Regions from separate parts of the Neobacillus sp. SAB-20_R2A genome, predicted to be linked through region 1. Evidence: riboswitches for the same ligand, from Rfam matches in the RefSeq annotation. Region 1 holds a riboswitch; the other holds the start of a gene.
What was found. A riboswitch is a leader RNA that binds a small molecule or an ion and turns the genes downstream of it on or off. The one in region 1 is predicted to bind glycine.
Positions count from the first base shown of each region.

Region 2: it holds a riboswitch for glycine, as region 1 does, so the genes downstream of both, V5M37_RS15005 (amino acid permease) here and gcvT (glycine cleavage system aminomethyltransferase GcvT) in region 1, are expected to answer to the same signal.

Region 1 covers NZ_CP145895.1:4,386,563-4,391,711, forward strand. The annotation lists gene gcvPB (aminomethyl-transferring glycine dehydrogenase subunit GcvPB) at 1-345, opposite strand, end outside; gene gcvPA (aminomethyl-transferring glycine dehydrogenase subunit GcvPA) at 338-1,684, opposite strand; gene gcvT (glycine cleavage system aminomethyltransferase GcvT) at 1,703-2,809, opposite strand; glycine riboswitch at 2,961-3,037, opposite strand; glycine riboswitch at 3,041-3,130, opposite strand; gene V5M37_RS21495 (DEAD/DEAH box helicase) at 3,291-4,979, shown strand; gene V5M37_RS21500 (YqhG family protein) at 4,957-5,149, shown strand, end outside.
Region 2 covers NZ_CP145895.1:3,076,298-3,081,446, forward strand. The annotation lists rRNA gene V5M37_RS15000 (16S ribosomal RNA) at 1-1,432, opposite strand, end outside; gene V5M37_RS15005 (amino acid permease) at 1,938-3,326, opposite strand; glycine riboswitch at 3,496-3,555, opposite strand; glycine riboswitch at 3,558-3,658, opposite strand; gene V5M37_RS15010 (hypothetical protein) at 3,833-4,612, opposite strand; gene V5M37_RS15015 (methyltransferase domain-containing protein) at 4,645-5,149, opposite strand, start outside.

The DNA of each region.
Region 1 (5,149 bases):
CTCAAGCGCACCTTGAACGGAACTTTCATCCTGGAGCGGGTGAATATGCGCAAACCCGTTGTAGCGGGCTACATTCTCATTAATCTTAGGATTGTATTTCATCGTACAAGACCCTAATGGATAAAAACCGGAGTCTACACCGTGATTCCGTCTGGAGAGGGACGTATAATGGCGCATGATATCCAGTTCTGAAACTTCAGGGAGCAGGGGCTCCTCTTCCCTTAAATATCCTTCTGGAAGGAGCGCAGCAACATCTGCTTCAGGAACATCCATTTCCGGAAGGCTGTATCCGACCCGGCCTGGTGTACTCACTTCAAAAATCAGCTTCTGGTCTTGATTATGCATGCAAATCCCCCAATTCTTTCACTAATGTATCAATCTCTTCCTTCGTTCTTTGCTCTGTTACGCAGATCAGCATATGGCCTGCAAGCTCAGGATAGTCACGGCCCAAATCATAACCGCCAATGATTCCTTTTTGGAGCAGCTGCTGATTAACCTCTTTTACCGGTTTATTTAAATTGACAACAAACTCGTTAAAGGAGTGACCATCATTAACTACTTCAAGCCCTGCTTCTTTAAAAGCGATTTTCGCATAATGAGCCTTTTGTAAATTGGCTGTTGCGATTTCGCGGACACCTTTTTTTCCAAGGGCAGTCATCGCAACAGATGCAGCAAGGGCATTTAAGGCTTGGTTGGAGCAAATATTAGAAGTCGCCTTATCGCGGCGGATATGCTGCTCACGTGCCTGCAGTGTTAAAACAAAACCGCGGCGGCCTTGGTCATCTGTTGTCTGGCCGACAAGACGGCCGGGAACTTTACGCATTAGCTTTGTCGTAACCGCAAAATAGCCACAGTGCGGACCTCCAAAGGCAGTCGGGATTCCGAACGGCTGGGCATCGCCGACAACAATATCTGCACCAAATTTTCCTGGAGGTGTCAAAATTCCAAGTGATAATGGATTGCTGGAAACAACAAACATTGCTTTATTTTCGTGAATAATCTCTTCAAGCTCTTTTAATGGTTCAATTCGACCTAAAAAGTTTGGATATTGAACGACAACTGCGGCTACGTCAGCATTTAGCAATCCTTTTAGGGCGTCAACATCAGTAATGCCATCCTTCACAGGAACCTCAATCACATCAAGGTATTGACCCTTTGCGTAAGTTTCCAAAACCTCACGGGATTCAGGGTGAACAGCACCGGAAACCAGGATGGTTTTCCGTTTAGTGTGACCAGCACTTAGCATTGCTGCTTCAGCAAGTGCGGTACCGCCGTCATACATCGAGGAGTTAGCCACATCCATTCCTGTTAATTCACAAATCATTGTTTGGAATTCAAAAATCGCCTGCAGTTCCCCTTGGGAGATCTCCGGTTGGTAAGGTGTATAGGCTGTGTAGAACTCTGATCTTGAAATGACATGGTCAACGATAACCGGCATATAGTGGTCATAAACTCCGGCACCTAAGAAAGACACATTCGATTTTAAATCAGCATTCCGGCTTGCTAACTGAAAAAGTTCTTTCATCAAAGCTGTTTCTGATTTTGCCGGTTTAATATTGTATTCACCTTTAAATCGTACTTTTTCAGGAATATCACTGAATAGTTCATCGACAGTGGAAACGCCAATTGTCTCCAGCATTGCCTGCTTATCTTGTTCAGTCATGGGTAAATAGCGATGTTTCATAAACCTTGCTCCCTTCTGCTATTTCTTTTCTCTTTTATAAAAAGGTGTAGGAACCACTTTCGCTTTTAAACGTTTGCCGCGAATTTCAACTTCCACTTCGGTATCGAGTCCTGCATGTTCGGAAGAAATGAGGGCAAGACCGATGTTTTTCTTTAAGGTTGGGGACTGTGTACCGGTGGTAACTTCACCAATTAGCGCTTCCCCTTTGTAAACTGGATAGCCGTGTCGCGGAATTCCCCGGTCAACCATCTCAACCCCAACAAGCTTCCGGGACAAACCTGCTTCCTTTTGCTTCACGAGAGCTTCTTTTCCAATAAAATCAGCCTCTTTATTCAATTTCACCGCAAAGCCAATTCCTGCCTCAAGCGGGGAGATTTCCGGTGATAATTCCTGGCCGTAAAGCGCTAAGTTTGCTTCAAAACGAAGTGTGTCGCGTGCACCTAGGCCGCAAGGAATAACTCCCTCGTCTTTTCCGGCTTCCAGAATGGCAGTCCAAAGTTCGACGACATCACCGGCATCACAATATACTTCAAAGCCGTCTTCCCCTGTATAACCAGTTCTAGATACAAGTGCTTTTTTCCCATTTAAAACAACTTCCTGCTGGAATTTGAAAAAGCCAATTTGACTTAAATCCGTCTCTGAAGCAAGCTTCTGTAATACCTTTTCAGCAAGAGGGCCTTGAAGCGCAAGCTGTGCCATTGTTTCAGACAAGTTTTCGATTGTAACATCGCCTACAAGATGCTTCTCCAGCCAGTTGTAGTCCTTTTCAATATTCGATGCGTTGACAACAAGTAAATAGTGATTATCTTCAACCTTGTAAACAAGCAGGTCGTCAATAGTTCCGCCGTTTTCATAGCACATCGCAGTATATTGTGCACCGCCGTCTTTCACTTTTGAAATGTCATTTGTCATCAATTTTTGTAAATAGTTAAGGCTGTCTGGGCCCTTTACCTCAACTTCGCCCATATGGGATACATCGAATAAACCGGCTTTCGTGCGGACAGCTTCATGCTCATCCTTGATGCTTGAAAACTGGACAGGCAACTCCCAGCCGCCAAAATCGATGGTTTTTCCGCCGTATTCCTTGTAAACTTCGAACAGCGGAGTGCGTTTTAATTCCGTCATCATAAATCCCCCTTCATTTACTACATGTTCATTATTTGTAAAAATGAATTATTGCCAATTAACAAAAATAGGAAAACTCCTTGCCATTTTCCTAAAAACAACAAAAAGGTGCAAAAAAGGACAGAAACCTCCCTTTACCAATAAAGAAGGTCTCTGTCCTTGCACCTGAAAGTTTACCTAAATCGGCTGTCCCCTTTGGTGGCTGGTATCATCCAGCACTCTCCAGAGCTGCGTCCAACAAGAGTTCTTTTGCCTGAGAGATTCACATAAGCTGCTTGCTCCTTCGGCGCTACAAAAAGTAGTCTCTCCCCTTGTTTTCATTCGCACTTATAATATTTTTTTCCAATTTGGTCATACTAATTATACTTAAAAAATAGATTACCTTATTTAAATATTTGAAACTTTCAAAGCTATTATCATCCTACCATTAAAACAACATATCGGGCAATAACAATTTATCGAAAAAAAGGAGCTGAAACGGATGAATGTCGAAATGGAATTTGATTCCTCCTGGCAGGATGATTTTTTACATAAAATTGATCATGATGGACCTTGGGGGAATTGGGAGCTTTTTAAATTGGCCATCGATATTGAAAAACACTTGGTGGTCCCGGAATTCGAAGGCCTGCAGGCCCCAAAGCATCTGCCAAATTTGACGCCTCTCCCTCATCAGCTTGAAACAGCCAAGCAGGTGGTTGAAAACATGAACGGAAAGGCCATCCTTGCGGATGAAGTGGGTCTCGGAAAGACTATCGAGGCGGGGTTAATTTTAAAAGAATACATGATTCGCGGATTAGTGAAAAAAGTGTTAATCCTTGTTCCCGCCTCCTTAGTCACCCAGTGGGCACAGGAATTAAATAGCAAATTTTATATACCAGCTGTCACTCAAAGAAAAAGCTATGTTTGGGAACAATGTGATGTCGTTGTTTCCTCCATCGATACAGCGAAACGAAATCCGCATCGGGAGATCATTTACAAGCAAGATTATGACCTCATCATTATCGATGAAGCCCATAAATTAAAAAATAATAAAACCAAAAACTACGAATTTGTTCAAAACTTAAAAAAGAAGTTTTGTTTATTGCTGACGGCAACGCCTATTCAAAACAGGATTGAGGAGATTTTTAACCTCGTATCCCTATTAAAGCCTGGTCACTTAGGGAATGAAACTGTCTTTTACGAAAAATATAAACGTGATTCCCGTTCCTTAAATGATGACCAGCATCTAAAAGAGCTAGTCAATAAAGTCATGATCCGCAACCGCCGTGCCGATACAGGAATCGAATGGACGAAACGGCATGTGGAGACGATTCCGATTGAATTTACAAAATCGGAACGCGACCTGTATGACTCCATCTTAGAGCTTAAAAATGAGGGAGACTGGGTTCAAACGAGCAGTTTTTCTGTGATGACTTTGCAGCGTGAAGCATGCTCAAGCCGCGAGGCCGTTTTCTATACCTTAAAAAACATGCTTCTTAAAAAGGAAAACCCAACCCAGGCCTATCAAGAACAAATCAACTTTTTAATTAAAAAGGTCGAGACCGTCGAGCAAAATTCCAAGGCAGTAAAAGCCCTTGAATTAATTCAGAAAATAAATGATAAAGTGATTATTTTTACGGAATACCGGGCTACCCAATTATATTTACAGTGGTACTTAAAGCAGCACGGAATTTCCTCCGTTCCTTTCCGCGGCGGTTTCAAGCGCGGGAAAAAGGACTGGATGCGCGAGTTGTTCCAAAAGCACGCCCAGGTGCTGATTGCCACTGAAGCGGGCGGGGAAGGGATTAACCTACAATTTTGCAACCACATTATCAATTTTGATCTGCCGTGGAACCCGATGAGACTGGAGCAGCGAATCGGAAGGATTCACCGCCTCGGTCAGGAAAAAGATGTCATGATTTATAATTTTGCCATCAAAGATACGGTGGAAGAGCATATTTTAAAGCTTTTATACGAAAAGATTGATTTATTTGAAAGAGTCATCGGAGAACTTGATGATATTCTAACAAAACTAGAATTCGGAAATATTGAAGATCATATAATGGATATCTTTGGCGACTCCTGCTCTGAAGGGGAAATGCGGATTAAAATGGAGAATTTATCTTCAATGATTGAATTTGCACAAAATATGAAAAAAGGAGAATCACATGCAGCAGCAGGAAATTCATAAGTTTCTTTTAAATTATTTTATGGCAAATGAATGTCCCATTGTCACTAATCACCCTGGATACTTAGATGTCCAACTAACAATTGAAATGGATAAGGAACTAATGAATCGGCCCTTTTACTGGCATTATTTAGAGAAAACTGGCGGAATACCAAATCCAATGAGATTGACCC
Region 2 (5,149 bases), 1.3 Mb from region 1:
ACAAACTCTCGTGGTGTGACGGGCGGTGTGTACAAGGCCCGGGAACGTATTCACCGCGGCATGCTGATCCGCGATTACTAGCGATTCCGGCTTCATGCAGGCGAGTTGCAGCCTGCAATCCGAACTGAGAATGGTTTTATGGGATTGGCTCCACCTCGCGGCTTCGCTGCCCTTTGTACCATCCATTGTAGCACGTGTGTAGCCCAGGTCATAAGGGGCATGATGATTTGACGTCATCCCCACCTTCCTCCGGTTTGTCACCGGCAGTCACCTTAGAGTGCCCAACTGAATGCTGGCAACTAAGATCAAGGGTTGCGCTCGTTGCGGGACTTAACCCAACATCTCACGACACGAGCTGACGACAACCATGCACCACCTGTCACTCTGTCCCCCGAAGGGGAAATTCCTATCTCTAGGAGTGTCAGAGGATGTCAAGACCTGGTAAGGTTCTTCGCGTTGCTTCGAATTAAACCACATGCTCCACCGCTTGTGCGGGCCCCCGTCAATTCCTTTGAGTTTCAGCCTTGCGGCCGTACTCCCCAGGCGGAGTGCTTAATGCGTTAGCTGCAGCACTAAAGGGCGGAAACCCTCTAACACTTAGCACTCATCGTTTACGGCGTGGACTACCAGGGTATCTAATCCTGTTTGCTCCCCACGCTTTCGCGCCTCAGCGTCAGTTACAGACCAGAAAGCCGCCTTCGCCACTGGTGTTCCTCCACATCTCTACGCATTTCACCGCTACACGTGGAATTCCGCTTTCCTCTTCTGCACTCAAGTCCCCCAGTTTCCAATGACCCTCCACGGTTGAGCCGTGGGCTTTCACATCAGACTTAAAGGACCGCCTGCGCGCGCTTTACGCCCAATAATTCCGGACAACGCTTGCCACCTACGTATTACCGCGGCTGCTGGCACGTAGTTAGCCGTGGCTTTCTGGTCAGGTACCGTCAAGGTACCGGCAGTTACTCCGATACTTGTTCTTCCCTGACAACAGAGCTTTACGACCCGAAGGCCTTCATCGCTCACGCGGCGTTGCTCCATCAGACTTTCGTCCATTGTGGAAGATTCCCTACTGCTGCCTCCCGTAGGAGTCTGGGCCGTGTCTCAGTCCCAGTGTGGCCGATCACCCTCTCAGGTCGGCTACGCATCGTCGCCTTGGTGAGCCGTTACCTCACCAACTAGCTAATGCGCCGCGGGCCCATCTGTAAGTGTCAGCCGAAACCGACTTTCAACCTTCCCTCATGTGAGGGAAGAAATTATCCGGTATTAGCTCCGGTTTCCCGAAGTTATCCCAGTCTTACAGGCAGGTTGCCCACGTGTTACTCACCCGTCCGCCGCTAACCAGCGGGACTTGCGCCCCAGTGATTCGCTCGACTTGCATGTATTAGGCACGCCGCCAGCGTTCGTCCTGAGCCAGGATCAAACTCTCCAATAAAGTTGAGTTGATTAGCTCAAAAAGTTACGTTGGCTCATGTTCTTCATTTATTATATAGAAGAAACACGATCATTATTGTTTGTTGACGTTTTTGTTTGTTTAGTTTTCAAAGAACTATCAATGCTTTTGTCTTTCGTTTTTTCAGAAGCGACAATGACTATCATATCACATTTCTAACAATCTATCAATCATCAATTTTTTTCCAATTGAGATTGACCGGAACACTCTGTTTAAGAGCGACTTTCACATCATAACATCATTGTTATTTTGATGCAACAGAAAGTTTTTTTCAATACATCATGATTTAAAAGCTTACCCAATGTATTTCAGTCACCTGATTGGCGACAGAAATTACAATTTATCTCTTTTTCAGATTGTTATCAACAAGTAATTATTTCCATAACAATTAATAAGCATTAGGTAAAAAAACACTAAACTCGAAAAAGAAAGAGTTTAGTGTTTTATTTTTTCCTATAAATAGTCCACACAATTTCACTAGTTCTAATTAATTTTCTACTATAGGCCCACGATTCACTTCATCCGCTTTATTTATTTTCGTTTTTTGCATTTTATAAATCACAATCAGCAAAATAAACCAAACCGGAGTGACAAATAAAGCAATACGGGTATCCTCTGCCAGTGCAAGTACGACAAGTACGAACGCAAGGAAAGCTAGGATTAAGTAATTAGCAAATGGATAAAACGGCATTTTAAACTTGTTTGCTTTCGCTAAATCCGGTCTTGTTTTACGATATTTTAAATGGGTAATAACAGTAATTCCCCATATAAAGATAAAACACACAGTAGAAACACTAGTGATCAGTGTAAATACTCCTTCAGGCATTATATAGTTTAAAGCAACGCCAATTAAAATAACAACAGTTGAGAAGAACAATGCATTGGAGGGTACTTTACGTACAGTAAGATTAGAAAGTGATTTTGGTGCATTATTATTTTTTGCAAGTGAGTATACCATACGGCTTGTACTAAAGATGGCACTATTACATGCCGAAGCTGCAGATGTGAGAACAACAAAATTGACAATACCTGCTGCTGCTGCGATACCAACTGCCACGAATACTTGGACAAATGGACTTTCGGCTGGTTTGATTGCGTTCCATGGATAGATGCTCATAATGACTAAAAGGGCACCAATGTAGAAAATGATAACACGAATAGGGATATTATTGATTGCTTTTGGAATCACTCTTTCCGGGTCTTCTGTTTCCCCAGCTGTAAGTCCTACAAGTTCAATGCCTACGAACGCAAAGACGACCATTTGGAATGAGAGGATAAAACCATTTATGCCATTCGGGAACATCCCATCATGGCTCCATAGATTCGTAAAACTCGATGGACCTGAATCTGTAGAAAAGCCCTTAAAAATCATAAAAATACCAATTACAATGAGTGCTAGGATGGCGATGACTTTAATTAATGCAAACCAGAATTCCATTTCACCAAATAGTTTTACGGTTGCAAGATTCATCATGAGTAAAAAAACGAGGGCAATTAATCCTGGCATCCACTGTGGCACATGGGGAAACCAATATTGAGTATAAATTCCAACTGCTGTCAAATCCGCCATTGCAATCGTAATCCAGCAAAACCAGTAGGTCCATCCGGTGATAAAGGCAGCCATATTACCAAAATAATCTTGAACAAAATCAACGAAAGAATGATAGTTCAAATTGCTTAAAAGCAGTTCTCCTAATGAGCGCATGATTAAAAAGCAAATGACGCCTGTAATCATATAAGCAAATAAAATCGATGGTCCAGCTAAGTGGATCGACTTTCCCGCCCCGAGAAATAAACCTGTACCGATAGCCCCGCCAATAGCGATTAGCTGCACGTGCCTGTTTTTTAATCCTCTAGCCAATTTTTGTTCCTGCATATCATTTTCCCCTCCTGATGCTGGCAATTTTAATATCCAAAATAGGTTTCATAAATCTGCATAAAAAAGCGCTTTCATTTTTTCTTTTAAATATCCAGCCCCTTTATTTACTTATTCCCATCTTTCTCAACCAAAAAAGGACAGAGAAAAATAGGGGTTCTCCTACTTTTCTCTGTCCTTTTACCTGAGAGTTTGACTCCTTTGGCGGCCCATGGGCTCTCTCCAGAGATGCGTCCTATTATGGTCCTTTTACCTGAGAGATTGATACCTGATTTTTGGAATTTGCTCCTTCGGTGCTAAACGATGCGTTTAGTCTCTCCCATAATATTCATCCGCTAATATGAATTTAATCTCATATTAGTTTATCAAATAAACAATGTCAATCGAATATTCAGAATATATATAATTCAGGAAAAATTCCTTATTATAAAAATAAGATTGATTGCCCAGATATAAGGAGTTTTTTTCCATTGAACACTTCTGCTCTGGCTTATAGTTCAACCCAATCAATCTACGTTTAGTATCTTTTGTAATTGTAGAAGTATAGTGATAAACTCCTTTGAGTCATGGTAAATTTGTTCCTGAGAATGGGCTGTATTGTTTCGTAATTCCTCAATTTTTCTGAAAAATTCCTTGCATTGACTATTTGATTCAAAGCCTAGCAGCTCGACTAATTTTGGCGTTTTCCGAATGATCGTGCCTTTATCAGATAACTGTAAATTGTCCACCAAAGTCAGGGCTTCATTTTTTGCTAACCGCTCTTCCAAAAGCTCTTTTGCTTTGGTTAATCTTGATTCTGTTAACTTATCAGCCCAGCTGCCATCCGGATAAAATTCTTTAATCACTGAACTGATGTACATTTCCAGAAGTGAAACAAAACTAAAAGCCAACATCCTTATTGGCTGCTTTTGCAAATCGGCCACCGTGACGATCCTGGTAACTTTGTTCTTTTCAAGGATAAAGGTGAATTCTCTCTCCTGAAAAATATCCAGCAAATCAATCAAAGAAGTGGAATCTGAGATAAGGTTATCGGCATGAAAATCCTCAACAAACTCACTTATTTTTCCTTCTTTTTTTATATCTTCTCTTTTTACGTATCCAATAAGTTTTCCGCCCTGTTTAACCCCATAAATATCAAAATCGCAATCAAACATTTCCTTTTTAACAGCGACTGCATCATCATCCGCCTCACATGTCTTGATCTCTTCTGAAAGCAATTCCACAGTCAGATTATTTTCATAGATATCTCTTAATTTCCGATAACCTTTTAGGGCATTGGATTTCAACCATGACTCCCCCTTCCTTATAAATGAAGCTTTTATTCTGGACGGTCTTTCAGGCTGTTGTACTTTACAATCGGTCCGAGGTGACTGAACTGCCCGGCTGCCTGCTCCATTAGCAGCTCTGCCTCTCCGTATGTCCCGGCAGGAAGAATGTCCAACTGACGATACCCCATATTACCATAGCAATAGACGAGCAGAAAATCATTCGTTTTCCAAACTTCAAAGCGATACATAAACCAGTGGTTAGGCACAGCCAAATACTGTCCAGATTGAAATGTTTTCACTCCTAGTCGGTGGAAGGCAAACTCTGCATTCACCGTGGTATAGGATTGGCCAGCCTCTAATATGAGCGGCTGATTTTTCGAATATAGGTGTTCCATCCCTTCCAAAGTGGAAAGTCCTGTTTCTTTTTTTGTCGCTACGATGACAGGAGATTGCTTTTTTGTTCTAAATTCATAATAGTCGATGATCTCACTGTCACTCCATTGTACATGGAGATTGGCTTCTTTTAGCAAATTGGCCCACTTCCCGACATCTGCC